DNA from 2 places in the Yersinia vastinensis genome. Region 2 is predicted to be linked to the other one. Evidence: predicted binding sites of a transcription regulator. Region 2 holds the regulator's gene; the other holds the start of a gene.

Region 1 (15,480 bases), 1.8 Mb from region 2:
GAATGCGTTTGCCCACGAAATTGACCCGCATACTAACTATTTATCCCCACGTAATACTGAACAGTTCAATACTGAGATGAGCTTGTCTCTGGAAGGTATTGGTGCTGTCCTGCAAATGGATGATGATTACACATTAATCAACTCCATGGTTCCAGGTGGTCCAGCGGCGAAAAGTAAAACTATTGCGGTGGGTGATCGGGTGATTGGTGTCGGTCAGACCGGTAAACCAATGGTTGATGTCATTGGCTGGCGTCTGGACGATGTTGTCGCCTTAATCAAAGGACCGAAGGGCAGTAAAGTGCGTCTGGAAATCTTACCTGCCGGTAAAGGGACCAAGCCACGCACGGTGACACTGACCCGTGAGCGCATTCGTCTGGAAGACCGTGCAGTGAAAATGTCGGTGAAAACCATCGGTAAAGAGCGCGTCGGCGTACTGGATATTCCGGGTTTCTATGTTGGCCTGACGGAAGACGTTAAGGTGCAATTACAGAAGCTGGAAAAACAGAATGTCAGCAGCATTATCATTGACTTACGTAGCAATGGTGGTGGAGCACTGACCGAGGCGGTTTCGTTGTCTGGTTTGTTTATTCCAAGTGGTCCAGTGGTTCAGGTGCGGGATAACAACGGCAAAGTGCGCGAAGACAGTGATACCGACGGTGTAGTGTACTACAAAGGCCCGCTCGTGGTTTTAGTTGACCGCTACAGTGCATCTGCTTCTGAAATCTTTGCTGCGGCAATGCAAGACTATGGGCGTGCATTGATTGTCGGGGAGCCAACTTTCGGCAAAGGCACGGTTCAACAGTATCGTTCGCTGAATCGTATTTACGATCAGATGCTACGTCCTGAATGGCCGGCATTGGGTTCTTTGCAATACACCATTCAGAAATTCTATCGGGTTGATGGTGGCAGTACTCAACGTAAAGGGGTCACTCCAGATATTGTGATGCCTACAGGTGTAGATCCGGCAGAAACAGGTGAAAGTTTCGAAGATAATGCCTTGCCTTGGGATAGCATCAATGCAGCCAGTTATACCAAAACGGGTGATTTGAAACCTATTGAGTCTGAGTTGCTCAAATCTCATGCTGCGCGTATTGCCGCAGATCCTGAGTTTCAACATATCCAACAGGATATTGAGCGATATAAAGCACTGAAAGATAAGAAAAACATTATTTCTCTTAATTATGCACAACGTGAAAAAGAGAATCATGATGATGATGCTACGCGTTTGAACCGCTTGAATGAACGCTTCAAACGTGAAGGGAAAAAGCCACTGAAGTCATTGGAGGATTTGCCAAAAGACTATCAGGAACCTGACCCTTATCTGGATGAAACTGTGCATATCGCGCTGGATTTAGCTCATAAAGAAAAAGCGCAACCGCAAGTGGAGCCTCAATTGGCAACAGCGACAGCAACACCAGTGAAGTAGTTTCAGGTGTGAAGAATCATCCGGGCTCAATAGAGTCCGGATTTTTTTTACTTTTTTTCCATGACAAGGCGGAAAGATTGGCGAAAAAATAGCTTGATATGTAATAAAAAGTATCCAAATTTGTAAAGTTATGTTGATTTACTCTGTTAGAACTTAACAAGCCTTGAAAATTTATCAGATGCCCATACGATCAGCATATCTCAGTAGAATTTGGCTAAGTCATCATTCATGTTTATGGCTAGTTTGACTTAAATGCCGTGTCGATTTAATAAGATCGTCAATTAACACAATAAGGAAATAAATTTCTATGATGCGTATCGCTCTGTTCCTTCTCACCAACCTGGCCGTTATGTTGGTGTTCGGGTTGGTACTTAGCCTGACAGGTATTCAGTCCAGCAGTGTGCAAGGGCTGATGATTATGGCCGGTCTGTTTGGTTTCGGCGGCGCATTCGTTTCGTTGCTGATGTCCAAATGGATGGCTCTGCGTTCTGTGGGTGGCGAAGTTATTGAACAACCCCGTAACGAAACTGAGCGCTGGTTGCTAGAAACTGTTCGTCGTCAGTCTCAGCAGGCAGGCATTGCCATGCCACAAGTAGCTATTTATCAGGCACCGGATATCAACGCTTTTGCGACTGGCGCTCGCCGCGATGCTTCCTTGGTTGCGGTCAGTACTGGCCTGCTGCAAAACATGAGCCGCGATGAAGCTGAAGCTGTTATTGCCCATGAAATTAGTCATGTGGCCAATGGTGATATGGTCACCATGACCTTGATTCAAGGGATTGTGAACACCTTTGTTATCTTCATTTCACGTCTGATTGCACAAGTCGCTGCCGGCTTCTTGTCTGGTGATCGTGATAATGAGGGGAGTAGTTCTGGCAATCCGATGGTTTACTTTGCGGTATCAATGGTATTGGAGTTAGTGTTCGGTATCCTTGCTAGCATTATCACCATGTGGTTCTCGCGTCATCGCGAATTCCATGCCGATGCAGGTTCAGCAAGATTGGTTGGTCGTGAGAAAATGATTGCCGCATTGCAACGTTTGAAAACCAGTTATGAGCCGCAAGAGGCGGGCAGTATGATGGCCTTCTGCATTAACGGTAAATCTAAATCTTTCAGTGAGTTGTTTATGTCACATCCACCGTTGGATAAACGTATTGAAGCTCTGCGTTCTGGTCAATATCTGAAATAACCTACATGCCGGTAGAGCAATAATACTATTAAAGGAGAGTCTCGCGAGAGGCTCTCCTTTACGTTATAGCTGTTCCCCCCAGATTCAGGGCTATAGGTTTGATACGTCAAACATATCCCACTATTCTTCGTCTTTATTTCCTTCAAATTCAAAGTGCCAATTCATAATCTGCGTACTCGCTCTGGCGCTAAAATTAAGATTTTCATCATTATATATAATGAAAAATAAGATGGAGGTAATGGAAAATCATATCATGACGATTGTATCTCTCCATCATTGAATGGAAAAATACGCTTTATTATCCTTACGCCATAATACGTTATTAAGAAAAATGTCATCACCATGCAAGAAGCTGTGCTAAATCTAAATTCCTTAATCATTATATTTCGCTAACACTCAATAAGTAACATTACTTTATATGGATTAATTATGAAAAAACTCATGTCATCATCACTATTATTAATAGTCGGTATTTTAGGTATTCATGCATCTTATGCGGCAACAATTAATATGTGGCGGGAGCCAGTCCCAAAAGTGAAGGAAGGGAAGTATTACAGTGTGATTGTTGATCGTGGCGAACTGCAAAAAGCCGTCAAAGACTCCAACAATGAATATGTTTTTTCTGAGCAAGGAGCTGGAGTCAAGCCGCTGGTACTGATTGGCACTGCGGCTGAAGTCACAGAGTTTTTGTTAAACAATGAAACCAGCGGAATTGAAAATCATATTATTGAACTGCCCGATATTTACATGGGTATCGCTCCTTATGTTATCAAGGAGAGGTTCACCGGATTATTTCCTCTAAACGATCTGTTGATAGCTTCTGTTGAGCAGGTACAAAAATTTTTACCTTTTGGTAAAATTATTACTGACACAGCAGGTATTCCTAGTGATCTCAAAAGTTTGTATGAGGCATTGCATAAGTTAGACACCAAGCAAAAGGAAAACGGGGAAATACTGTATGTGAAATTCAGTTATTTACCCGAGGAGGGAATGAGTCACATTGGAAGAAAAACGATTAGCTTCGGGAAAGTATTAAAACTAATACAAAATAAAATATAAGAATACTAATTTAATGAATATAACAAGGATATTAATATCAGTTAAGTTAGATTGCATTTTACAACATAAAGAATAAAAATTAGTCATGTTCGAAAATAAAAAAGCCCCATCAGAATGGGGCAATCTCATCATCAGTAATTTAACTACGTTTTTGGCTCACGCGAAGCAAACTGACCAACGCAGCAATGCTGGCAAAGCACCCCGCTAAGACCAGTGATGCATGGGTTCCGCTGGTGGAAAACAGATTAAACATCAGCGCAACTAGCGCAGCCCCTGTAGTTTGTCCCAATAGTCTTGCTGTACCCAACATGCCGCTGGCACCACCACTGCGCTGTTGGGGTGCTGCGGAAATAATGGTGTGGTTATTAGGTGACTGAAATAGGCCAAAGCCAGCGCCACACAGCACCATCCGCCAGATAATATCTATGTCACTGGGGTCGGCAGGTAAAATCGCTAATAGGAATAAACCACTGGCAAAAACAGCCAGCCCGATCCCACCCAGTAACCCGGCATGATAACGCTCAACTAAACGCCCGGCGATGGGCGCAACAACCATGGTGGCGAGTGGCCATGGTGTTAGTAGCAGTCCGGTGGCGACTTCATCACGGCCCAATACGCTTTGTAAGAAGAAGGGCAACGAAACCATCGCCAGCATTTGTGCGGTGAATGAACAAATTGATGATCCTATTGAGAGTGCAAAAATAGGAATACGGAGTAAGTCCACCGGCAACAAAGGGAAAGACTGGTTAAGTTGGCGGCGCACAAAGAAGAAGCCGATAAACAGTAACGCAATGACTTCGGCAGCAATCAGTGTCGGGCTTTGTCCTTGAGCAAAACCGCTGATAGCCGTGATCAGTAAGCCAAATGTCAGCGCATTCATTATGCAACTGGTGACATCGAAGCGATTACCATTACTTTTCATATTATTGGCAGGCAAATACTTCATGCCCAGCCCCCATGCCAGTAATCCTATGGGCACGTTAACTGCAAACAACCACTGCCAGGATGCAACGGATAATATCGCGGAGGCGATAGTTGGCCCGGCTGCAGCAGAAACTGCCACAATCAATGAGTTAATACCAATCCCCCGACCCAACTGCGCCCGAGGATAAATAATACGAATCAGAGCGGTATTAACACTCATCAATGCCGCAGCGCCAAGCCCTTGCAGTACTCGGGCAAATGTTAGCGTCCATAACGAGTCTGACAGAGCGCAAAAGAGTGAGGTCACGCTGAATACCAGTAAGCCGGCCTGATAGACCCGCCGATAACCAATGATATCGCCCAGAGAAGCCATGGAAAGCAAAGATACAGTAATTGCCAGCTGATAAGCATTCACTACCCAGATAGATGTCGCTGGGCTGGCATTGAGGTCGCGGGCGATGGTTGGCAATGCGACGTTAGCAATAGTGCCGTCCAGCACTGCAATGGTAATACCTAAAGCAATGACCAGTATTGCTGCATAGCGCTGAGGAACCGGCATTCCATCTGTTGCTGATGGGTTCATAGGTTTTATCTGTAAAAATAATAAGGTAGGGGATTTTTTCTATGCTAACGATTATTGCGCTTGAATGCATCCCTGAGATTTGGGTTATTTGTAACCTAGGATATAGAAGCTCCTTTCCAAACCAGATTAACCGCCTGATAAGGTCAGTAATTTGTGTAAATCAGTAAAAACAGAACCATGATCACGGAAAAATGAAACATCGTTTCTATAATGTGAGATAGTATTAGCCGAACAGGCTCCCCCCAGTGGGCAAATTTTAATTCTCTGATGATTTTAAGGACTTTCCGGATGGCCAAAGGTAAACAAATCCCCCTGACATTTGATACTTATCAGGATGCCTCTACTGGTGCACAAGTGACTCGTCTGACGCCTCCAGATGTTACTTGCCACCGTAACTATTTCTATCAAAAATGTTTCACCCGTGATGGCAGCAAGTTGTTGTTTGGCGGTGCTTTTGATGGTCCGTGGAATTACTACTTGTTGGACCTTAATACTCAGGTGGCAACACAACTGACAGAAGGGCGTGGCGACAATACTTTTGGTGGTTTCTTGTCACCTGATGATGATGCGCTGTTTTATGTCAAAGATGGCCGTAATCTAATGCGTGTTGATTTGGCCTCTTTGGAAGAGAACGTGGTTTATCAGGTTCCAGAAGAATGGGTCGGGTACGGCACTTGGGTAGCAAACTCAGATTGCACCAAACTTGTGGGGATTGAAATTAAACGTGAAGATTGGCAGCCATTGACTGACTGGAAGAAATTCCACGAATTCTATTTCACTAAACCGTGCTGCCGTCTGATGCGTGTTGATCTGAAAACTGGCGAGTCAACGGTGATTTTACAAGAAAACCAGTGGCTTGGTCATCCAATCTATCGCCCATACGATGACAATACGGTCGCTTTCTGCCACGAAGGCCCGCATGATTTGGTTGATGCTCGTATGTGGCTAATCAATGAAGATGGCACCAATATGCGTAAGGTAAAAACTCACGCAGAAGGCGAGAGTTGCACCCATGAATTCTGGGTGCCAGATGGTTCAGCCTTGGTGTATGTTTCTTACATGAAAGGCAGCACAGATCGCTTTATTTGCAGTGCTGATCCAGAAACGTTAGAGAACCGCCAATTAACTTCTATGCCAGCGTGTTCCCATCTTATGAGTAATTATGATGGCACTCTGATGGTTGGTGACGGTTCTGATGCCCCAGTCGATGTCCAAGATGACAGTGGCTATAAGATTGAAAATGATCCTTTCTTGTATGTCTTCAACATGAAGAACGGTACTCAACATCGGGTTGCGCGTCATGACACTTCATGGAAAGTATTCGAAGGTGACCGCCAGGTAACACATCCGCATCCTTCTTTTACTCCTGATGATAAACAAGTGCTGTTCACCTCGGATGTTCACGGTAAACCAGCATTATATTTGGCTACATTGCCTGAATCTGTCTGGAAATAGTTAAATTTTGCACTAGCCTCTTTCATGGAAAGAGGCTAATTTGCTGTCTGCAAGGCTTTTATCCGATTATTCACATTGGTTTATTGCACAGTCTCGCGACTTCCCTTTATAATAAAACCACTGTTCTATTTTTTTTAAAACGTATTGTTTTATGAAACACAGAAAACTGAGTAGGGTAACCAAAAAATGGCTATTGCAGATCTAGATAAACAACCCGACTCTGTTTCGTCGGTTCTGAAAGTTTTTGGCATCTTACAGGCATTGGGTGAAGAGCGGGAAATTGGTATTACCGAACTTTCTCAACGTGTAATGATGCCTAAGAGTACAGTGTACCGCTTCCTCCAGACCATGAAATCCTTGGGCTATGTTGCACAGGAAGGCGAATCAGAGAAATACTCCCTGACGTTGAAGTTGTTTGAGTTAGGGGCCAAAGCGTTACAGAATGTCGATTTGATTCGTAGCGCGGATATACAAATGCGTGAATTATCCAATGAAACTCGTGAAACTATTCACTTGGGTGCTTTGGATGAAGACAGCATCGTTTATATACATAAGATTGATTCTATGTATAACCTGCGGATGCATTCTCGTATTGGTCGTCGTAACCCACTGCACAGTACTGCAATTGGTAAAGTGTTGCTGGCATGGCGTGACCGAGCAGAAGTAGAAGAAATCTTGTCTCATATCGAATTCACCCGCAGTACTCAACATACTTTGGGCAGCGCAGCAGAACTGTTACCCGTGTTAGATCAGGTACGTGAGCAAGGCTTTGGTGAAGATATCGAAGAGCAAGAAGAAGGTTTACGTTGTATCGCTGTTCCTGTCTTCGACCGTTTCGGTGTCGTGATTGCGGGGTTAAGTATTTCATACCCAACATTACGTTTCTCTGAAGACAACAAGAGTGACATTGTAAAATCTTTACACCGCGCGGCACGTAATATTTCAGAACAGATGGGCTATCGCGATTATCCTTTCTAAGGAAATCTCTATTTAGGGTAAATACTGTATAATTATTGGATACGTGTAATCAGCTGTTAATTATAACTATTTATTCCTTTCCATCTTAAACGGCCCCTTTTTAGGGGCCGTTTTTTATTGGTTGGCGTATAACATCTTCGGCAGCGTTAGCATCTTCTCGTGCGTAAGTATTATTCGTGTTTATTAGTTATTATTTAAATGTACTGTTTACTGCCCATTTAATTTAGTTGAGTCACTATAACCGTGCTTAAGCATATTATAGGGAGAAGGATGATGAGGAAGTTATTAAGCGCGGGGCTATTATTACTGCTGGCGGGGTGTAGTAGCCCTTATAACGGCAAACCGCATAAATTGATCGACCGTGGCGAGTATAAAGTTGATACCAGTATGCCTTCAGTTGCTCAAAATGAGCGAGTGCGTTTTTTGGTGCTTCACTATACAGCGACAGATGATGCTACCTCGTTGAAAATACTCACACAGGGTGAAGTTAGCGCACATTATTTGGTCAAAACCCACCCTGACAGTATTGATGGTAAACCTATTGTATTGCAGCTGGTTCCTGAATCTCAGCGGGCGTGGCACGCAGGTGTTAGCAATTGGCACGGGCGCTCTAGCCTCAATGATACTTCGATAGGCATTGAAATCGTCAATAAGGGCTTCACAGAGAAGATGTTGGGTAGGGAGTGGTACCCATACAATGAATCACAGATTAAATTGATTGAGCGGCTAACGAAGGACATTGTTGAGCGTTATGGTATTGACCCAACAGATGTTGTAGCTCATAGCGATATTGCTCCTCTGAGAAAATCCGATCCCGGTCCGTTATTCCCATGGAAACGTTTGGCCCAACTTGGTGTGGGTGCCTGGCCAGATGACGCGACAGTCACAAAGTATATTGATGGCCGTAATAAGCAAGATAGTGCCTCAGTCAGTATTATTCAGCAGGCATTAGCTCGCTATGGTTATCAAATCCCACAAAGTGGCGAACTGGATAATGAAACGCAACAAGTCATCAAAGCATTCCAGATGCATTTTAGAGCGCAGGATTTCAGTGGAGTGCCTGATGTAGAAACAGAAGCCATTGCGTTAGCATTGGTTGAGAAATATCGTCCTTCGCGAACTTGAAAAAAGGGTGATAGTGGCCTCCATTTATTCGTTCCATTTACATAAATAAGCCCATCAGCGGCCAAAAATAAAAAAGCCAGTCATGAAGACTGGCTTTCTCTATATGACAATATCGCAGTGTTTATTGATGAGCTAAATCACCATCATCATCACTGTTAAGAATGTTTTTATCTGTTTGTTTCATTAATTGGCTGGTAATCGTACCGGCGGTCATCGAGCCACTGACGTTCAATGCCGTACGGCCCATATCAATCAATGGTTCAACAGAGATAAGTAATGCAACAAGTGTGACAGGCAACCCCAATGCTGGCAGCACAATCAGTGCTGCGAAAGTTGCACCACCGCCGACACCGGCAACCCCCGCGGAGCTAATGGTAACAATACCCACCAGTGTAGCAATCCATACCGGATCTAGCGGGTTAATGCCGACAGTCGGTGCGACCATAACAGCTAGCATCGCAGGATAAAGCCCGGCACAGCCATTTTGTCCGATAGTTGCACCAAAAGAGGCTGAGAAGCTGGCGATAGATTCAGGTACGCCCAAGCGGCGGGTTTGTGCTTCGACATTCAGCGGAATACTGGCAGCACTGGAACGGCTGGTAAAAGCGAACGTCAGCACAGGCCATACTTTGCGGAAGAATTTCAACGGATTAACACCGGTGAAAGACAATAGCACAGCATGCACAACAAACATGATGGCCAGACCGAGGTACGAGGCCACAACAAAGCTGCCTAGCTTGATAATGTCCTGAATATTAGAACCCGCAACCACTTTGGTCATTAATGCTAATACACCATAAGGGGTCAGTTTCATGACCAGACGCACGAGCTTCATCACCCAAGCTTGCAATGTATCGATAGCCACTTGTACGCGCTGACCTTTCGCTACATCATCTTTCAGCAATTGCAGGGATGCGATGCCTAAGAAAGTCGCAAAAATAACCACACTGATAATTGAGGTTGGGCTTGCCCCGGTTAAATCAGCAAATGGATTTTTGGGAATAAAGGACAGAATCAACTGAGGAACTGTCAGGTCAGTCACTTTACCAAGATAATTGCTTTCGATAGCACTTAATCGGGCCGACTCTTGTGTTCCTTGTACCAAACCATCGGCTGTTAAGCCAAAGAGATTAGTAACGAATACACCGACGAGCGCTGCTATCAATGTGGTAAACAGCAAGGTCCCAATGGTTAATACACTGATTTTGCCAAGCGAAGAGGCGTTATGTAGTTTAGAAACCGCACTTAAGATTGAGGCAAATACCAGCGGCATAACGATCATCTGCAGCAGTTGCACATAACCATTGCCGACGATATTGAACCAAGTGATAGATTCTTTCAGTACTGGATTTTCCGCACCATAAAACCATTGCAGCCCCAGACCAAATAACACGCCCAACCCTAGGCCTACCAAAACTTTTTTGGCCAGACTCCAATTTTTATGCCGGGTTTGTGCCAAGAGTAATAGCAGTGCCACAAAGAGCAGCACATTAATCACAAGCGGTAGGTTCATCCCCAAATCTCCAAATAATTATTTTAAATACTGGCTGCGCATTCTGTTTCTATTTTTATAGAAAACACAGTCAGGCACAGTCAATTGTGCAGCTAGCCGCGTATGGTAGCAGCTACTCTGTGACCTACTTATATCCAAAAAGAATTGTTTATAAATTTTTGCAATTATTTGTATGGAATGCATTCGTATTGGTTATTATTTGCCCATAAAAGTGTGATCACAGTCTAAAATTTTTCAATTGCTCCATATAGGATAGCAGTGGAATAGTGGTGTCGGTTTGCCAATAGATGGAAAAACAAACTAATAGCACGCATAGCACTCGTTCCAATTGATTACCTTTCTGCGGCCGCAAAACTGGAATAGAAAAACGCCAGCGACATGGCCATAAGAGAGGGACTCCCGCGGGTGTTATCATGTCTGCTAATAGGTGACTGAAATAACCAATAATCATTGCATGAAATGCGTCCGCTGGGACAATCCAGTCTCGTGAAATATCCATTTGAAATAGTGCAATACCGCCTACTACTGCCAGCAAACTATGTGTAAAGCCACGATGGCCAAATGCGCGAGCAATAGGCGTCGAGATCCACTTTAGCCTCTGGCCCAAGATTGATTTTGGATGATCAATATCGGGTAGCAGGGAAGTTAACAGGGCGCCAGGGATGATATGCCACCAATCGCCATGTGCCAGTTCAGGCGTAAGGCCGACTTTTTTGGCAAAAATAACGCAGGCGACAGAAAAAATAAGGTGTCCTTCCCCTGTCATACTTGAATTCCGAATCTGTAGCTGTTGATATATCCAGTATATGAGATTTATCTCGCTATAGATAGCCGTTACGCTGTAACTAAATGTCTCATTTTTCTCTGGTGATGAGTGGTCAATCCCACGTGGGTATTGAGCTGCGCAATGTTTGTTCTTTGGCGAAAATGTTGGGGCTGAATAATTCGGCACTACGCGATGCATTAGGGGGGGATGATGAGACTAAAAAAAGGGGAAAAGCGACTGGGAGTCAACTTTTCCCCAAAATAATACGGGTATGGGCATAATCTAACAAATAATGATGAGGGTACTACTCATAACGCCTGAATAATTAGAAGCTGTACTGCACACCTACACGGTAACGAGTTTGACGCTCGTCAGTTGTTTTGCTCCCTGCCACGTTGCCGATAGCAACATAAGGTTTCCAGTTTTTATCCCATTTGTAAGCCACTTTCAGATCATGGCTCCATTCTTCTTTCTCTTTGTTTGCCAGAATTTCGTCTTCGGATTTCTTGTAGTTCAATTCATATTCAGCTGAATAGTTTTTCAAGAAGTTATAGGCGAACAGCATAGTGAACTCATGGCCTTTTTCTGTATCTTTAGTCTGAGCTGGCTGGTTACGCTTGTAATATGGGCGATAACGCAGTGATGTTGAGAAATCATCAGTGAAGGAGACTTTACCACGCAGGTAAGGGCGGTAGTTGTTAGAGTCGGAAGAAGACTCTAATGAGAAACCTGGTTCCAATGAGAATGTTTTATTAAATTGGTAAACATAGCTGGCAACGACTTCAGTACCGTTACTGACTTGCTCATTGAATGGTTTATTCGGGGTAGTATCGGAGCTGTGCTGGCCCCATTTCCCTTCTAAAGATAGACCAAAACCATTAGCAAAGCGGTTGGAGATCAGTAAACGGTCTTTATGATCAGATTTACTGGTGTCTTTCATTTCATGCCGATAGTCAATAGTTGTTGCTACAGAGCTAAAACTAATTACAGATGCCACTGCCAGAGTCAGTAATTTAAATTTCATTTTTATATAATCCCAGGGTTATGGTTATTTAAATCAATTTTTATTAACAAATTTATAAAGAATCAACATACGATTGAAAAACAAGTTCACGAATAAAGAAACAACGTTTCATTTGTTGTGAATGCATATTCTATTTGTATTGATAAATAATTGTGTGATCCAGATCTTTGTTGTCGATTAATTTTTTAAACAAATATTAATTTGTGATGTCGGTCTAATTGGCTATTTTATTTTCATTCATATAACGAAATAACCCCGCCAAATTAATGGCAGGGTTTAATAGAAACTTAAATTAATTTAAACTAATTAATTAACGCATTGCGCGTTTCAGAATACGGTCACCTTGTTTATTAAAGTATTCTGCTGTTTCTTGTACGGTTTTCTGACCATAATCGATATATTGAATTGCATCACCGAACAGGGAAACAATTTGTGGGTCATCAAAGTATGGTGAAGTTGTCATTTTATGTGGCAACTCTAGCGCCATATTCAAACCCGCAACTGAAGGATCTTCATCTTTAATCACACCACTAGCACGCAATTGGGTTACAGCTGTTGCGCTCAATGGCACGCCACGCTCCAGACCTAATGCCTCAACCCCTTCTTTACTGTTCAATAAGAAGTTGATTAGCATCGCACTTTCTTTTGGATATTTAGTTGATTTACCAATTGAAAGCATTTGCGCTGGCTTGAAGAATAAACCGGCATCTTTCGCATCTGGCAACATTGGGTATGGGCCAAGAACCAGTTTTGCAGGTTTGGTCAAGTTATCGGAATACTTGGTTATTGTGGAGTTCCACATATAAGTACCCGCCCACTCACCATTAATCCATGGTTTCATTTCGTACATATTACTCTTGCCGAATGAAGCATAGTATTTAGTGGATGGCATAACATGACTATCTACCATGGTTTTATACATGGTAAAGAATTCAACCCATTGTTCTGGTGAGTAGGCAAATTTCTTACCTGCTTCATCAATGGTAGGAATGTTGTATTTTTGAGTCATATAAGAGCGGATGAGTGCTAATGTATCTTGGTGCTCTAATACCACTGGATAATATTGATCACCCAGTTTTTCTTTAAATACTTTACCGGCAGCAAGTAATTCATCCCAAGTTTTAGGATATTCTAAACCTGCTTTTGCCCATGTCGCATCATTAAAATAGAAGATACGTGCAGTCACAGAAATTGGAATACCGTTTAACTTGCCATTGACGGTAGTTTGTTGCAGTTCTTTCGGATCAAATTGCGCCAAATCTAATTGTTCTTTGACGTTAAACAAATTGTAGAAGCCAGTACCGTCTTTAGAGAAAATAGGTAGCCAGTTCCAGTTGGTTTGCATAACATCAGGCTCAGTACCGCCCGCAATTTGTGTTGTCAGACGAGATAAGTGACCATCCCAGCCGGTATACTCCGATTTAACATTAATATTCGGATGTTGTTTGTGAAATTCTTCGATCGCTTTCAAAGTTACCTGATGGCGGCCATTGCCCCCCCACCATGACATACGTAAATTCACTTCGTCCTGAGCGGCAAAAGCTTGGTGTGATAATAACGCCAGAGTGGATGCTATCAGCGTGTGTAAAATCGCTTTTTTCATTGGGTACTGCTCCTGTTAAAGAGAGATATTTTTTTCTGTTTTTGCATCAAAGATATGGCATTTATCCATATCAAACTGGAAATACACGGTGCGATTCAGACCATTTTCAATAATTGGTCGTGCTTCGTCAGACGGTAAGCGGCAGGTCAATTCAAAGTCGTCAACCTTGATATACATGAAGAATTCATGACCCATGTTTTCCACCCGCACCAATTCACCCTGTGAGTGATTGTCAGTAAACGGCTGCATAGACATGCTGACGAATTCAGGACGTACACCGAAGAACACTTTTTCTCCGGCGTGGGCGGCAACTTTAGCCTGCTGTCTTTCATTCAATACCAGGGTGTATTGGCCGACGGTCAGGCCAATTTTCCCGTCTTTTTCTACCAGCGTGCTCGGTTTAATATTCATTTCCGGCGCGCCGATAAAACCGGCAACAAACATATTGGTAGGGTAGTGATAGAGGTTATCCGGCGTATCCACTTGCATGATGTGGCCCAGCTTCATCACACAGATACGGTCACCCATGGTCATGGCTTCTGTTTGGTCATGAGTAACGTAAACAGTAGTCGCTGCTTTTCCGCTTTTTTTCAATTGCTTATGCAAATCAGAGATGCGAATACGCATTGATGCACGCAGTTTGGCATCCAGGTTTGATAACGGTTCATCGAACAAGAAGACATCTGGTTTTTTGACAATAGCGCGGCCTACAGCAACACGCTGTGCCTGACCACCAGACAGCTGACGCGGTAAGCGATCCAGTAAGTCTTCTAGTTCCAAAATCTTTGCAGCTTCAGCAACTTGTGTTTCAATTTGCTCTTTTGGCAGCTTGCTCAACTTCAGGCCAAAAGCCAGATTTTCTTTCACTGTCATGTGTGGGTATAACGCATAGTTCTGGAACACCATGGCAATACCACGAGATTTCGGTGCCAGATTATTCACAACCCGATCACCAATTCGTACTTCACCATCACTGATGGTTTCCAGGCCTGCCAACATACGCAGGGTAGTGGATTTAGCACAGCCAGATGGGCCAACAATCACCATAAATTCGCCATCATGGATTTTCAGATCAATGCCATGAACCGCGCGGAAACCGTTGGAGTAAACTTTGCCTAATTTGTTGAAAATAACTTCAGCCATGATAAATCCTCTATTAACCTTTAATTCCGCTGCTGGTTACGCCTTGAACGAAGTAGCGTTGAGCCAGGAAGAAAACAATGATGGACGGCAGAATGGAGATGCTTGCCATTGCCAGAATTTCGTTCCACGGTGCGCCTTCGGTCACGTCAATTGACATCTTCAGCGCCAATGCTATCGGGTACTTATCTACGCTGTAGACATAAATCAGTGGGCCGATAAAGTCGTTCATTGACCACATGAACTGGAACAGTGCCACAGAGATAATGGCTGGCTTCAAGATAGGCACGACCACATACCACAACACTTGGAAAGAGTTACATCCGTCGATTTGTGCTGCTTCTTCCATATCGCGTGGTACACCGCGCAAGAACTGAATAAGCATGAAGACGAAGAACCCTTGTGTTGCGAATGCCAGTGGCAGATACAATGGCATGTAACTATTCAGCATGCCCATTTCACGGAACATGATGTATTGCGGAATCAATAACACAGTGCTTGGCAGCAACATGGTGGTAATTAATGTTGCGAACCAGAATTTCTTCCAAGGGATCTCAAAGCGCGCAAAACCATACGCCACGATAGTCGAAGAGATAATGGTCAAAATAACTTTCGGAATAACAAACTTAAAGGTGTTAAGCATGTAATGACCGAAATTATATTCCGTACCTGTTCTCCAACCGTTAACAAAACCA
Region 2 (15,480 bases):
GAAGGCGGCCATTTGTGGAATATTTGGCATGATTTCACCATTGGTGGCGTTTTCCATGGTTGCCGCAATACGTGGATCTTTTGCCAGTTGCTCTTGGTAAGATTTCAGTGCAACTGCGCCCAGAGGCTTGTCTTTATTCACTTCAGCCAGACCTTGATCGGTCAGCAGGTAGTTTTCCAAAAACTCGGTCGCCAGTTCTTTGTTTGGACTAGCGGCGTTAATACCGGCAGTCAGTACCCCAACGAACGGTTTAGACGGATGGCCATGGAAGGTTGGCAGCAGGGTCACGCCATAATTGATTTTGCTCTTATCAATATTGCTCCATGCCCACGGACCATTGATAGTCATCGCCGTTTCGCCTTTGTTAAAGGCAGCTTCTGCGATGGAATAATCGGTATCAGCATTGATGTGTTTGTTTTTCACCAGATCGACAATAAATTGTAGACCCGCTTGCGCACCGGCATTGTTCACGCCGACGTTTTTCACATCATAAACACCGTTTTCGAATTTGAAGGCATAACCGCCATCTGCGGCGATAACAGGCCAAGTGAAGTAGGGTTCTTGCAGGTTCCACATGATGGCGCTTTTGCCATTGGCACGCAGAGTTTTATCCAGTGCTGGAATTTCTTCCCAAGTCTTCGGTGCTTCTTTCAGTAGGTCTTTGTTATAAATCAGAGACAGTGCTTCGACCGCCACCGGATAGCCAATCAACTTGCCATTAAAGCGAACAGCATCCCATGTGAACGGGAACAGTTTTTCCTGGAAAGCTTTTGATGGACTGATTTCAGCCAATAAGCCCGATTGAGCATAGCCGCCAAAGCGGTCATGCGCCCAGAAGATAATGTCTGGACCATCACCGGTTGCCGCCACTTGCGGGAATTTTTCTTCCAGTTTATCTGGATGCTCGATAGTGACTTTAATGCCGGTGTCTTTTTCAAATTTCTTACCGACTTCCGCCAGCCCGTTATAGCCTTTATCACCATTGATCCAGATAACCAGTTTGCCTTCTTCAATTTTGGCAAAAGCAGAGGAAGAGAGCACCAGCGTGGTCAACGCTGAAAGGGCCAAAACACGTGCGGTCTTACCAATGCCGGATTTTGTGAAGCTGCTAGTCATAATCCAATCCTTTTATCCAATTTTGTGGGTACTGATTTTTACGTTGCCATATTGAGTCACAACGGGATACCCCATCATCCTCCCCCTCTCTACGCCCCCCCGTAGGTTATTGTGACCGAGTTAACACTGCTGCCTATTCTGTGGTGTCAGGCACGATAATGCAGGTCGAAATTTGCAGGCCAGATCACGTATTTGTATTTACAGTGGAACTTCTCCCTGTGTTGGTCGTTCCCTCATCCTCCTATCTCCTCCCCCATGAAAAACTTTGTTACGGATGATTACCTAATAGTGTCACTCCCGCACTATCACCGTCATTGAAAAGCACCACTGAAACAGCATCAGCAGCATTGAAGCAGCATTAGCAATAAAAGGGTGTTGTTCGGTTAATTATTACCCAGCCAGATTAAGGCGTTGAAGCGTTAACCAACGCGCAGCCCTATACTCAGGCCGCGACGTCGTCCGGGGCAACCTTGCGAATGCATGGCGGTACGACGCGCAGCAAGAGAGTCATCAGGGGACTGGGAGTAATCGATGGGTCATGCCGGAATTTGCTTCCGCCATTTTTCTTCAGTCAGGTTCATATGAAAAGTTGTTTGCGTAAGCAAAGGAGTAACACATGGCTAATGTAACGCTGAAGGGCGTTTATAAAGCCTTTGGTGAGGCTGTGATTTCCAAAGATATCAATTTGGAAATCGATGATGGTGAATTTGTGGTGTTTGTCGGCCCATCTGGGTGTGGAAAGTCAACGCTACTGCGGATGATTGCCGGCCTTGAGGATATTACCTCAGGTGAGTTGTTGATTGGCGGTAAGCGGATGAATGAAGTGCCGCCGTCTGAACGCGGGATCGGCATGGTGTTTCAGTCATATGCACTGTATCCCCACCTTTCCGTGGCAGAGAACATGTCCTTCGGTCTGAAGTTGGCCGGTGTGAAGAAAGCGGAAATTAACCAACGGGTGAATCAGGTAGCTGAAGTACTGCAACTGGCTCACCTGTTAGAACGGCGACCAAAGGCGTTATCTGGTGGTCAACGTCAGCGTGTTGCGATTGGCCGTACCTTGGTCGCAGAGCCAGATGTGTTTTTGCTCGATGAACCGCTTTCTAACCTAGATGCGGCACTGCGCGTACAGATGCGTATCGAGATATCGCGGCTCCATAAGCGTCTGGAACGCACCATGATTTACGTCACCCACGATCAGGTCGAAGCCATGACCTTGGCCGACAAAATTGTGGTGTTGGATGCAGGCAATGTGGCGCAAGTCGGCAAGCCACTGGAACTGTATCACTACCCCGCAAACCGCTTTGTCGCGGGCTTTATCGGCTCGCCAAAAATGAATTTTTTACCGGTTAAAGTGACCGCCGTTGAACCGAGCCAAGTACAGATAGAGCTGCCAAATCGCCAGTTAGTGTGGTTACCGGTGGAAGGGACTCGGGTTCAGGTTGGTGCAAATCTGTCTTTGGGTATTCGCCCGGAACATCTGCTGCCAAGCAGTGCCTCTGAAGTCACGCTGGAAGGCGAGATTCAGGTGGTAGAGCAACTGGGTAATGAGACTCAAATTCACATCCAAATCCCGGCAATACGTCAAAACCTGGTTTACCGCCAGAACGACGTGGTGCTGGTAGAAGAAGGTGCAACATTCGCCATCGGTCTGCCGCCATATCGCTGCCATCTGTTCCGTGAAGATGGCACGGCGTGTAAGCGGCTGTACCAAGAGCTGGGCGTTTAGTTACCGCGACGCCGAGTTTCGGAAAATGTAAAGCACGCATGCCGATAGGCAAATATAACAGGAGATTACTGATGACTACTCTGCGCAAGTTACCGATAGCACTGGCTGTTGCCGCTGGTGTCCTTTCCACTCAAGCTATGGCTGTCGATTTCCACGGGTATGCACGTTCTGGTATCGGCTGGACAGGAAGTGGTGGCGAGCAACAATGTTTCAAAACAACCGGTGCTCAAAGTAAATACCGTCTGGGTAATGAGTGTGAAACTTATGCGGAAATTAAGTTAGGCCAAGAGCTGTGGAAAGAAGGCGATAAGAGCTTCTACTTAGATACCAACGTAGCGTATTCCGTTTCACAACGTGATGACTGGGAATCCACGTCACCGGCTTTCCGTGAAGCGAACGTGCAGGGTAAAAATTTGGTTGAATGGCTGCCAGGTTCCACCATGTGGGCAGGTAAACGTTTCTACCAACGTCATGACGTTCATATGATCGACTTCTACTACTGGGACATTTCTGGCCCAGGTGCGGGTGTCGAAATGATCGATTTGGGCTTTGGTAAATTATCTCTTGCCGCAACGCGTAACTCTGAAGCGGGCGGTTCAAGTGCTTGGATTGACAATCAACGCAAAGATGCCGATCACACTGTCAACGATGTGTACGATATCCGTTTAGCCGGTTTGGAAACGAACCCAGGCGGTACACTGGAGTTTGGTGTGGACTATGGTCGCGCCAACCCTGAGGACGATTACGCGTTAGCGCCAAATGCTTCTAAAGATGGTGTGATGCTGACGGCTGAACATACTCAAAGCATGATGGGTGGCTTCAACAAATTTGTTGTTCAGTATGCCACCGACTCTATGACCTCTTATAACAGCGGCCATTCACAAGGGACCAAAGTAGATAACAATGGTCACATGCTGCGTGTTATTGACCACGGTGCTATCAACCTGGCTGAGAAGTGGGATCTGATGTACGTCGGTTTGTATCAGGATACTGACTGGGACAACAACAACGGCACCACTTGGTACAGTGTGGGCGTCCGTCCGATGTACAAATGGACCAATATCATGAGTACTTTGGTAGAAGCGGGCTACGACAATGTTAAATCACAACGTACTGGTGACCGTAATGGTCAGTACAAACTGACATTGGCACAACAATGGCAGGCAGGCGATAGCATTTGGTCTCGTCCGGCAATTCGTGTCTTCGCAACTTATGCTAACTGGGATGAGAAGTGGGGCTATGTGAAAGACGGCTCTGACATCGGTATGGCACAGAACGGCACCATCGGAACAGATAGCCGTGGTAAGAGCAATGAAGTGACTTTCGGTGCGCAATTCGAAGCTTGGTGGTAACAGCACTCTTCAGCCGCCCATGGGCGGCTGTCATGTTTGCTCAATAACGGTTTTATCGGTGTGCGGGCTGCGGTCCGCATTCTGCTGACTAACAAGACGAATTGGTTAACTATGCCGACCTTGCCTGTGCACAGTTAGCGCTGACGCTCAATGTATGAGGGTATAACAATGAAAAAGAATCTGCTGACACTCTGTCTGGCATTGGCTCTGGGGGTAACTACTCCTCTGACCGCCCTTGCTGCATCAACGGTTTCTCCGGCGAATGTGTCTATCGCACCCACTATCAACACCGCCACATTACAGCAGTTGCCGTGGCAGCCATTAGTCCCACCGGCGACGCAGGACGTTAAACTGACTGCAGCCAGCCCACAAATCTCTCAAGGGAATATTGAAGGCGCAGTTGCTGCCTTTGCCCTGCCTGCTGACCGTGGCTCAATGGAAATCACGCTCAGTAGTTTAGTGACTGATAACGAACTGTTTGCTCCTAGCGTATTGGTGCTAGACGAACAAATGCGCCCGGCCGCTTATTACCCCTCTAGCTATTTCACTTATGAAAAAGCGGGCATCATGGTCAATGATCGGCTGCAAGGGGTGATGAAATTGACCCCAGCATTGGGCCAAAAACAAATTTATCTGCTGGTTTATACCACACGTGAAGATTTGGCAAAAACCACCACACTGTTGGACCCGGCCAAGGCTTATGCCATGGGCGTAGGTAATGCTGTGCCAAATATCCCGGACCCAATAGCGAAACATACCCCGACGGGTAACTTGAAAATTAAAGTCACTGCCGAGCAGGGCATGGGCAACGTGATGATTGGCTTAATTCAGTCAACACCGCAACCGGCACCTGTTGTTGTGGGTAGCGCCGCGCAACCTGCTGCGGTAGCGGCACCTGCACCAGCAAAAGCGACTGAGCCAATGCTGAGTGAGACGGAAAACTACTTCAACCAAGCGATTAAAGATGCGGTGAAATCCGGTGATGTCGATAAGGCGCTGAAATTGTTGAACGAAGCGGAACATTTGGGCTCAACTTCAGCCCGAAAAACCTTTATTGGTAGTGTAAAAGGCAAGGGGTAAATCCCGGCACTGCCGAATATGGCTGGATGATTGGTGCGCCTCGGCGCACCTTTTTTCTTGGCGAGGGATGTAAAAGATAAATAAGACTCTACGAGACGGGGAATACAACTGGCAGCGGTATCTTGGACGAGATGCCGAAGAGCCGTGTCTACAAGCTCTTTATTGTTCAGCTAATCAATTAAAGGATTTGATTGATGTTGAAAAAGCCCCAACTTTGTTTATGGATGGCGATGCTGCCAGGATCGGCACTGTTTGCTGAAGAAGACTATTCACATCGTCCCTTAACCCCCCCCTCTATCTCCAGTCCACAGATTAATATCCGAAAAAATCAGCGGCTCCCCATAAAGGTGACGGCAAAGGATCATTGGCTGCTGGATAAGCTGGCTGAAGAGTTGCCCAATGTCCGTTCGGCTTCAGAACCGGTGTTTCGTCAGGCCATGCAGTTAATCGACAGTGCCAGAACATGGGATCAAAGACGGTGGGTACAGCAATTTCCTGATATCAGTGATGCGCGCGTGGGCCGAATTGTGGATCTTTACCTGCAACTTTATGATGTAGAAGGTATCGAGCATGTGCAGGGGCTTGATGGACTATTACACCTAAGGCCTGAATTAACCCCCGCTCAAGGCTATGAAAAAGCCCGAATTATCAGTCTGGCGCGGGATGTGCTTTTTGCGTTATCTCAAAAAGGGCTGATGCTATCAACAGAAGAAAAACTGACCCCTTTCGCAGCGTTGAAGCTGGCTTGGTGGTTACATCAAGCGAAGCCCGCGACATTAGCCGAATTATCTGCCGCCATTTATCGTCCTGAACATGGCGTCATCCGAGTTCAGGCAGCAATACTTTATAACTATTCCCATTATAGGCATCGCTACGGCGACATAGCGGATATTTCCGCGACAGAATTATCTCATTGGGGGATAGCGCAGCTGGATGACCCGGAACAGCCGGTTTTCCGTGCGATGAAAGCATTAAGGGTGCTCCATGAGGGAATGACAGCTATTCCTGCGGTAGTGCAATCGGATGAGGCTTATCTGGCCAATGGATTTGCACCTAAAAATGCCCAAGGGAGTTATCTCACCGAACAACTCGCGGAGATGATTCTAGCCGGATGCAGTGTGGTTGGGTTTGATGTTTGTAGTCAGCAGGATTTCACGCAATTTCTTGATCTCCAGTATCCGGTCGGTAGCTTGGCATTTTCACTCAAAGCGACATTCAACCTATATTACCGGTTACAGGGCAAGGCCCTCGATGAATTGGATGGCAAAGATACTGAGCAGCTCTATAACTTATTGTTCGAAGAAGAAAAAAAATTACAACAAACAGGGGGTGTGGGGTACAGCCCGACGGTGATCTTCTTGTCCCATTTCAGTCAATCTAATGGGGCCGAAGCGCTGACTATCAAACAAATGGCCAGCGCTTTCAGCCGTATTGCCGAGTCAATGGATGTACCTAGTCTCCCTGAGGCCGCACAAAGTACCATTAATCGACTAAAACAATTAGCTGGATATATTACGGGCGATGCAGCCATTGATGTGGAAGAAGAGCGGTTTGTGTTGGACCTCAACGCGGTGAGGCAAAGTATAGAGCGCCATCAGCCTTCACTCTACCCGCTCGCCCAGCACCGACTTTATAAAACCGAACGCGAAAAAATAGTGCGGCAACTCGATTATCTTGATACGCGCTTGGCTTATCGCCATCCCCCGGCGGTATTTAATGAAAATCAGGCGATAAAAGCCATTTTGAAAGAAAAAGGCGTCAGGAACATCGATATTCCCAGACAATATACCTACCGTCAGGATCCTCAGTTTGGCTTGCCACAGAAAGAATTCGACTCACCTTTGGGCGAATTTAAACGACGTCGGAATGCCAGTAATCGCTTTGTGGCCAATATGTCGATGCTCGGCAACAATGGCAGGCCGATTAATGTTTTTGATACGTTAGATGCAAAAAAAACGGCGTATTACGCACAAATCAAAGCTCATCCAGCAATCCGAGCGAAGGCGATTGAGGCGCTGATTGATAATGGTCAGCGGCCACAGGGCACGGTGCTACAACATAAAATAGACGACTTTGCGCAGGCCTATCAGCCAGAATCAGAGAATACACGTTTCTGGGGGCATGCTTGGACAAAATTGGAGAGTCACTGGGTGTGTAAGCTACCACTGCCTAACCCAATGTGTACTATCGCCAGAGTTGAGGGGCCGCGCTACCGTAATGAAAAGGAGAATATGGCGGCAGGTATGACAGCCATGGTGATGGAGGTTAATTTGCTTAGAGGAATGGAGCGTGGGGTAACGATGGTGGAAAATCTCCCTCGGGGTGCTGACTCTCTTCTATCGCCCACACTGTCGGCTGAAATGGAAGAAGCCATTGCGCATCAAACCAACGTGATAAAAGAGCCTAGGGTGGGCGTTAATGTACCTGAAGAAACGGGTGAACTGGCATGGCAGTCAATAGAAAACGGACATGGAACACAGATTAGCGTGCAACGAGTTGAACTCAAAGACCACACTGTCTTGGAGGGCGTGCGTGAGGCTTGGGTCAGACAGGGAGGGAGCGGAGCATATTGGGAAGTGGACTTGTCAACCGGTCAAGACGTGGGGCTGGTCCTAAAGCAAGGCCCTCAATTTATTAAACCGGGCAAGTTGCTGGGAGGCGGGCCATTCCAATCACGAGCTTTACGCCCCGAATTTAACCCTGAAGTTAAATTAGGTAAAAAGATTGGCAGCGGAGGATCCGGGGATGTCTACCTTGATGCGAATAACCCAGACTTTGTCATAAAGAAATTAAAAACACAAAGCAGGGTGCTTATCACTGAGGTTCATATGAAAGAGGTTGAGTTTTTCAATCGATACTATGGGGAAGGTTCTGCTGAGTTGATTATTAATAAAAATCAATATCATATCCGAATGTACAGAGTGCCGGGGAAAGTGCTGATAGAGATTGATAGTCCTACTTTCCTACCTAATGCGAAGGAGCGATTTCTGAGCATGATGGACGATTTAGGGTATTACAATATCATCCATGAAGACCTGAATTTTAATAATGTCTTGTATGATGAAAAAACCAACACCTTTTACCCTATCGATTTCGATAATGCCTATGATGGATATTACTCAGCAAGAGAACTCAATAGTGACAGGCAATTCTGGGGCGTTAATATGAGGGTTAACAACATACTTGAGCATATTGAAGAATATAAAAAAAATTAAGCTATGGCGGAATGTTGTGGGACGTAATAAAAAAAGTAACCTGATGTCGCTCACTACCCATTCTGCGCTACAATGACGGCCTATTTACTGACTATCAAACACTAATTGCGAGGATGGAAATTTTCTCCTCGGCAGGGAGCGAGCCGTATGTTGACCGGCGATGCATCAATTTTGAAACCTATCCAATGGTGTGCCATTGAGCACCCAGCTCTTCCTGCTGATATCGCTGACTGGCTGATGGAGTTGGGGTCGATGACGCGGCGTTTTGAGCAACATTGTCAGCGGGTTCATGTCGAACCGCAGCGAGAATGCTTTATCACGCGTAATGAGTTGGGAGAAGATGCCGAACATCTGCCGGCTAGTGAACGTTATTGGCTGCGAGAAATTGTCCTGTGTGGTGATAATGAACCATGGCTGCTTGGCCGTACCGTCATCCCTGAGGAAACATTGTCTGGCCCGGATAGGGCGCTGGTGGATTTAGGGACCTTACCCCTGGGTCGTTATCTATTTGGTGGCGACAATTTGACTCGGGATTATATTCAAGTAGGGCGGCAAGATACCCTTTGGGCGCGCCGTTCTTTGCTCCGCTTATCTGGTAAGCCATTGTTATTAACAGAGGTATTTTTACCTGCCTCGCCACTTTATGCTTGAGGAACGTAGCCAGCACACCCGAAATGGGAAAGCGCGCGGGGACATTAGGTTTCGGCGGTTTGATGTGGTGGTGAGATTTTGGAGATTGATAAATTGAAGGGAAGTACAGTTCAGAGCAAATGGTTGGCCTATTGCCGTTTGATGCGCATTGATAAACCCATTGGTTCACTATTACTGTTGTGGCCGACGCTATGGGCATTGTGGTTGGCAGGGAACGGTATTCCCGATATCCACATACTGATTGTCTTTGTCTTGGGTGTCTTTTTTATGCGCGCTGCCGGTTGTGTCGTCAATGATTATGCTGACAGACATATTGATGGCTTTGTGAAACGCACGGCATCTCGGCCCTTGCCAAGCGGGCTTATCAGCGAGAAAGAAAGTAAAATCCTGTTTGTCGTATTGGTGCTGATGTCATTTGGTTTGGTATTAACACTCAATAGCATGACCATCTGGCTATCGCTGGCTGCACTGGCTTTGGCTTGGGTATATCCCTTTATGAAACGGGTCACTCACTTGCCGCAGGTAGTACTGGGGGCCGCATTTGGTTGGTCAATCCCTATGGGTTTTGCCGCCGTGAGTGAGAGTTTGCCGTTGGTATGCTGGCTACTTTTGCTCGCTAATATTTGCTGGACGGTCGCTTATGACACGCAATATGCCATGGTGGATCGTGATGATGACCTGAAAATTGGTGTTAAATCCACAGCCATTTTATTTGGTCAGCGCGATAAATTAATCATCGGGTTGCTGCAATTGGCCACGTTGATTTTAATGGTCACTATTGGCTGGTTGATGAATTTGGGGGGCGCATTTTATTGGTCAGTTTTGCTGGCAGGAGCGCTGTTTGTTCATCAACAGAAGATGATTGCCCAGCGTGAACGCGATCCTTGCTTCCGTGCTTTCCTGAATAATAATTATGTGGGGCTGGTGCTGTTTCTCGGCATTTTGGTGAGTTACATATAAAAAATGGCCAGATGATAAATCCGGCCATTCTGTTCTTCATTTTTCTCTTACAGGATTAATCTTCCGATTCATCCTCGGCCTCAGGGGCGGGTAACTGATTGTTGGTTTCCGCCGGCATACTGACGCTTTCGATTGTCAGCTTCACTTCCGGCGTCATCAACGCACTCAGCATATTGTAAACTTCCAGCGTATGTTCCTGAATGGCATCACCGCTGTCGCTGATGTAGCCTTCCTCTCGCAAGGTGCCGACCAGTGTCGAGAACACGGCTTTATCGAAGAATTCAGGTGCGTTAATCCCATGCAATACAGACAAACGCTGCGCCATAATCCGGCTTTCTTTTTCCAATGCACCACGGTTGATACTTGGGTTAGCACTGAGTAATGACAGTGTGATTGCGTAGCGTTGCAAGGTTTCACGCACACCAGCGGCCAGTAATTGCAGAGGGCGAATACGGGCTGGGTTCAGCACCAATTCATCCCCTTTATCGCAAATCAGCTGCTGGCGAGCCAGTTCATCTATCAATGTATCCAAGGTTTGTGGCAACTGCTCCTTGCTGTAATGCAGGAATAGTTCAGCTTTCAACATCGGATAAATCATACTGATTTGGCGCAATAATTCCGCGCGGGTAATGCGGCGGTGGTACATCACCATACTGGCGATCAGTGACGGTAACATCAGCAAGTGCTGGATATTATTGCGATAGTAAGTCATCAGCACGGCTTGTTCCCGTGGCAAGATGATAATGTCACCAATATTGTCTTTCTCCACCTCAAACTTATTCATATTCAAGGCGTGATTAAGTAGCTCTTCCGGTGTTTTATCCGGTACCGTGACATCTTTCGCATAAGGCGCATTGCGCATCAGTTGCAGGTAGCACTCAAGTTGCTCCAACAGTTGCTCACGGGTTAGTGAACGCTGACGTGAAGCCAACAATGCGGTCGAACACAGGTTCATGGCATTTGCTGCCGCAGCATTGTTAATTCTGACCATAATCTTGCCAGCCAAATCATTTACTGCCGGAGTCAGCCAGCTCGGGCGCTGTGCTTCAATGGGGTCAATCGCATCCCGCCATTGCGGTACATTGGTGTTTAGATAAGTGGTCAGCGGGATTGGCTCACCAAAGTTGACATAGCCCTGACCCAGATTGCGCAACTTGCGCAGGCCACGCAACATCTGCAACAGGTTTTCTTTCTCTTTGGTGGCTCCTCGCAGCTCTTTGGCGTAAGTACCCACTTCCATCACATGCTCGTAGCCAATATAAATTGGCACCAGCGTGATGGGCCGCGAACCGCCACGTAACATGGCTTGAATCGTCATCGACAGCGTGCCGGTTTTCGGTTCTAGCAGGCGGCCGGTTCGTGAGCGCCCACCTTCAACAAAATACTCTACGGAATAGCCGCGGGTGAATAATTCGCCCAGATATTCGCGGAACACAGTTGAGTAGAGTTTGTTGCCTTTGAAGGTACGACGGATAAAGAATGCACCCAAACGGCGGAAAATCGGGCCGGCAGGCCAGAAGTTAAGGTTAATACCGGCAGCAATATGTGGCGGTACAAGCCCTTGATGATAAAGCACGTAAGAGAGCAGCAGGTAATCCATATGGCTACGATGGCAAGGCACATAGACTATCTCATGACCATCTTGCGCTAACTGGCGTACGCGCTCTGCATTATGGACGTTAATACCCTGATACAAACGGTTCCACGTCCAGCTCAATACCCTGTCAGACAGACGCACGGCTTCATAAGAGAAGTCTGCGGCGATCTCTTCCATCAGCGTAATCGCATTTTGCTGCGCTTTCTCATGGGAGATTTTCTTGGTACGTGCTTCATCTGCCACGGCTTTTTCAATCGCCTTAGAAGCCAACAGCTTTTTGAAGAGGTCTTGGCGATCTGGCAAGCTCGGGCCGACAGCGGCCAGACGTTGGCGGGAGAAGTGCATCCGCGCCACGCGCGCCAGCTTATGGGCTATCGTCTTATCGGTGCCATGCTCACTGGCCATCCGGCGCAATGAAACTGTGGTCGAGAAACGCACAAAGCTATCGCGGCCCAGCCACAATACGGCAAAGAATTTCTGCACACCATTCAGCACACGCAGATGCGGCGTACCATGGCCTTCACGCCCTGGCGAACGACCAAACATCACGGAAACCGGCAACATTTGAATGTCCAGCTCCGGATTATTGCGGTGCAGATCTAGATAATCGTGGAACAGCTTGACCGACTCTTGCTTAGGTGCGTAATAACGAAAGACTCGAGGGCCATTATCGATAAACACATGACTTGGCAGTTGCACGCCATCGATTTCCAATGGAATCAATGGGTCGGGCAGATCCTGCGCCTGACACTGCGCTCGCAAAGTCAGCAAATCAGCCTTAGAATTGTAAGGCAAAACGTACAGAATAGGACGAGAAGGGTCTAACCCTAACTCAGTCACAGGATCTGCCGGAATAACCTTGCTTTTTACCAACAGTTTAAGTGGTAAATTCAGTAACTTATAATATATTTTACGCCAACCTGACATAACTACATGAAGCCTCTTGTTAGCAATTCGTCGCAAGGATACCAGAAACTGGTTTTGAGATCTGTGGTGATAAGACAACAGAAAGCGGCAAAGATCATCATTAACTTAAGATAAAGGCAATAAAACATGGCGAATCAATCAACAGGGCTTACCCGAATCTATAAAGCGGCCGGTTATTCGATGAAAGGCCTCAGTGCTGCCTGGAAAAACGAAGCCGCATTTCGCCAAGAATCAGTAGCTGCCATCGTCGCTATCATACTGGCCTTCTGGCTAGATGTAGATGCTTTAGCGCGCATTTTATTGATTGGCAGTGTCGCGTTAGTGATCATTATTGAAGTCATTAATAGTGCCATTGAAGCAGTAGTTGATCGCATCGGCAGTGAATTCCATGAACTTTCAGGCCGTGCCAAAGATATGGGGTCTGCCGCTGTGTTTCTCGCTATCCTGCTGGCGCTTTTTATCTGGATAACGGTGCTCTGGCAGCATGTGGGCTAGTTGCGTGGCTGAAATATCGTGGCTTTGGGCACGGTGAGCAACACAATAAAAATAAGCTGTGATTAATCCCTGTTTTTATTCACTCTTTGGTTCCCAATACAGGCTTACCTGTATATACTCACAGCAAGACTGTATAAACAAACAGGGGGCGAAATGAAAGCACTTACGACCAGACAGCAAGAGGTTTATGACCTGGTGCGCGATCACCTATCGCAAACTGGCATGCCGCCGACCCGTGCCGAAATTGCGCAGCGTCTGGGATTCCGCTCTCCTAACGCCGCTGAAGAGCATTTAAAAGCATTGGCCCGCAAGGGTGTTATTGAGATTGTTTCTGGCGCTTCCCGCGGTATTCGTTTACTGATGGAAGAAGAAGATGGCCTACCGTTGATTGGCCGAGTTGCAGCAGGTGAACCCTTGCTGGCACAGCAACATATTGAAGGGCACTACAAAGTCGATCCTTCCATGTTTAAGCCAAGCGCAGATTTCCTACTGCGGGTTAATGGGATGTCGATGAGAGATATCGGTATTCTGGATGGTGACCTACTGGCGGTGCATAAAACACAAGATGTGCGTAACGGACAAGTGGTTGTCGCGCGAATTGACGATGAAGTCACAGTAAAACGCTTGAAAAAACAAGGTAATATCGTGCAGCTTCTTCCTGAAAATAGCGAGTTCCAGCCGATTATTGTCGATTTGCGTGAACAAAGTTTCACTATTGAAGGACTGGCCGTTGGTGTCATCCGCAATGGCGACTGGATCTGATTCTAGTTGTTGATGTATACCCTCTTTACTTAGAGGGTATATTGTTCATATAACCTTCTGTTCTATTAATTCACTTTATATTGAGAACAATCCGATAATACGTGATTACCTGCTGTTTTAACTGAATATAATATGGTTTCGTTATTCAATTATGGTCCTCATTACGACCAGTAACATTGGTTTTCCTTCAGTTATTAATATCCTCTGCTATAGTTATTTATACGGTAAATAAAACAATCATGCTTAATTTAAATTAAGACTGTGAGTGACTAATTTAAGCAAAGATTGGTTTTATAAAGAATGTTTATCGTACCTAATTAACTTATTCCAAGATAGCGGAGTTATTATGAATAAAGATCAAGCTGACGGTAACTGGAAGCAGTTCAAAGGAAAAATTAAAGAGAAATGGGGCAAACTGACTGACGATGACCTAACCGTTATTGAAGGTAAGCGCGACCAACTAGTAGGTAAGATCCAAGAGAAATACGGCTATCAGAAAGAGCAAGCCGAGAAAGAAGTGAAAGCTTGGGAAGACCACAGCAAATACCGCTGGTAACAGCCTTAAAAAGGAATTTAATTGATGTCGATATAAATTATATTGGGTCTCTCATTTCATAGAATATACGTTATTACATAGTGATATTAATAATGAAAATATTCTATTTAGTCCTAATCTAATATCGATAAGACACAAGGAAGTGTCCTGTGGTAGCTTCTATTTATTATCATGGCAGTGTTCTTTAACGCATATTCTAATTCAACCTATTACTGTATTATTACTATATTGATAACGGGCTGACCCTTATCGCCAGATATTTATTTTTTTTTCATCACAATAGAATGGTCATGATCACAATGATCGTGGCTTTCACATGCTTCAACTTCCCCGCATTTAGTGCATAAGCCATGGGCTTCCACCACGCTATGGCGCAATGTAAAACCAGACTGTTTTGCTAACTGTGCCAGTGCTTCTTCAATACCTACAGTCGGGCGTTCAGTCACAATCTTGCAGCGATCACAGATAAAGAGTGCGGAGGTATGAGTTGGCTCTTCAAAATGATGGCACAACACATAGCTGTTAGCTGACTCTACTCGGTGAATAAACCCTTGTTCGAGCAAAAAATCTAATGCGCGGTAGACCGTTGGCGGTTTAGCTTGCGGCTCGGAAACACGGAGCAAGTCTAATAAATCATAAGCGCTGATTGCGCCGGGCTGTTGCGCCATGAGGCGTAAGACTTCAAGACGTTGCGGTGTCAGCCGGACGTTACGTTGTTGGCACAGGCTCTCAGCCTGAGCAAGCAGCTTTTCCTGGTTGGTTGAGTTCATGGTTTCATCCCGCAGCGTTTGAATGGAACAGATTTTATCATATTTACGGTTAATCGCCGATAGATGAAAAAGTGCGAAGCCGTGGAGTATCACAATTTTGGTAACGTACAGTAAAATATCCCTTTTTATAGCACAGCTATCCCCCACGCGGTCATCGTCAGGTTCTATGGTATAATCACGCATTCCATCCCTTTGTCTTGCGTATTTAATGCGCAAGGAAAATGGGTAATTGATGCAGTAATAACCGATGAAATCACAGTAAATGCACGAAGC

Evidence for each region. Region 2 encodes LexA, which represses DNA repair genes until DNA is damaged. Its sites were predicted from a motif close to TNCTGTATGTACATACAGNA; they were not measured.
Region 1: a site for LexA is predicted at 11,038-11,057, ahead of ACIOG0_RS09875 (metal-dependent hydrolase). Genes of this name have one in related genera too.

What each region holds. Positions count from the first base shown of each region.
Region 1 covers NZ_CP173260.1:2,119,077-2,134,556, forward strand. The annotation lists gene prc (carboxy terminal-processing peptidase) at 1-1,426, shown strand, start outside; gene htpX (protease HtpX) at 1,734-2,615, shown strand; gene ACIOG0_RS09845 (hypothetical protein) at 3,045-3,674, shown strand; gene ACIOG0_RS09850 (MFS transporter) at 3,814-5,181, opposite strand; gene ogl (oligogalacturonate lyase) at 5,470-6,636, shown strand; gene kdgR (DNA-binding transcriptional regulator KdgR) at 6,823-7,614, shown strand; gene ACIOG0_RS09865 (N-acetylmuramoyl-L-alanine amidase) at 7,888-8,739, shown strand; gene ACIOG0_RS09870 (L-cystine transporter) at 8,861-10,252, opposite strand; gene ACIOG0_RS09875 (metal-dependent hydrolase) at 10,470-11,018, opposite strand; gene ACIOG0_RS09880 (oligogalacturonate-specific porin KdgM family protein) at 11,344-12,042, opposite strand; gene ACIOG0_RS09885 (ABC transporter substrate-binding protein) at 12,353-13,645, opposite strand; gene ACIOG0_RS09890 (ABC transporter ATP-binding protein) at 13,661-14,788, opposite strand; gene ACIOG0_RS09895 (carbohydrate ABC transporter permease) at 14,802-15,480, opposite strand, start outside.
Region 2 covers NZ_CP173260.1:346,468-361,947, forward strand. The annotation lists gene malE (maltose/maltodextrin ABC transporter substrate-binding protein MalE) at 1-1,116, opposite strand, end outside; partial or broken gene ACIOG0_RS01470 (hypothetical protein) at 1,503-1,717, shown strand; gene malK (maltose/maltodextrin ABC transporter ATP-binding protein MalK) at 1,733-2,842, shown strand; gene ACIOG0_RS01480 (maltoporin) at 2,914-4,194, shown strand; gene malM (maltose operon protein MalM) at 4,363-5,274, shown strand; gene ACIOG0_RS01490 (hypothetical protein) at 5,469-8,489, shown strand; gene ubiC (chorismate lyase) at 8,637-9,140, shown strand; gene ubiA (4-hydroxybenzoate octaprenyltransferase) at 9,234-10,100, shown strand; gene plsB (glycerol-3-phosphate 1-O-acyltransferase PlsB) at 10,156-12,624, opposite strand; gene ACIOG0_RS01510 (diacylglycerol kinase) at 12,751-13,119, shown strand; gene lexA (transcriptional repressor LexA) at 13,273-13,881, shown strand; gene ACIOG0_RS01520 (CsbD family protein) at 14,228-14,437, shown strand; gene zur (zinc uptake transcriptional repressor Zur) at 14,698-15,207, opposite strand; gene dusA (tRNA dihydrouridine(20/20a) synthase DusA) at 15,470-15,480, shown strand, end outside.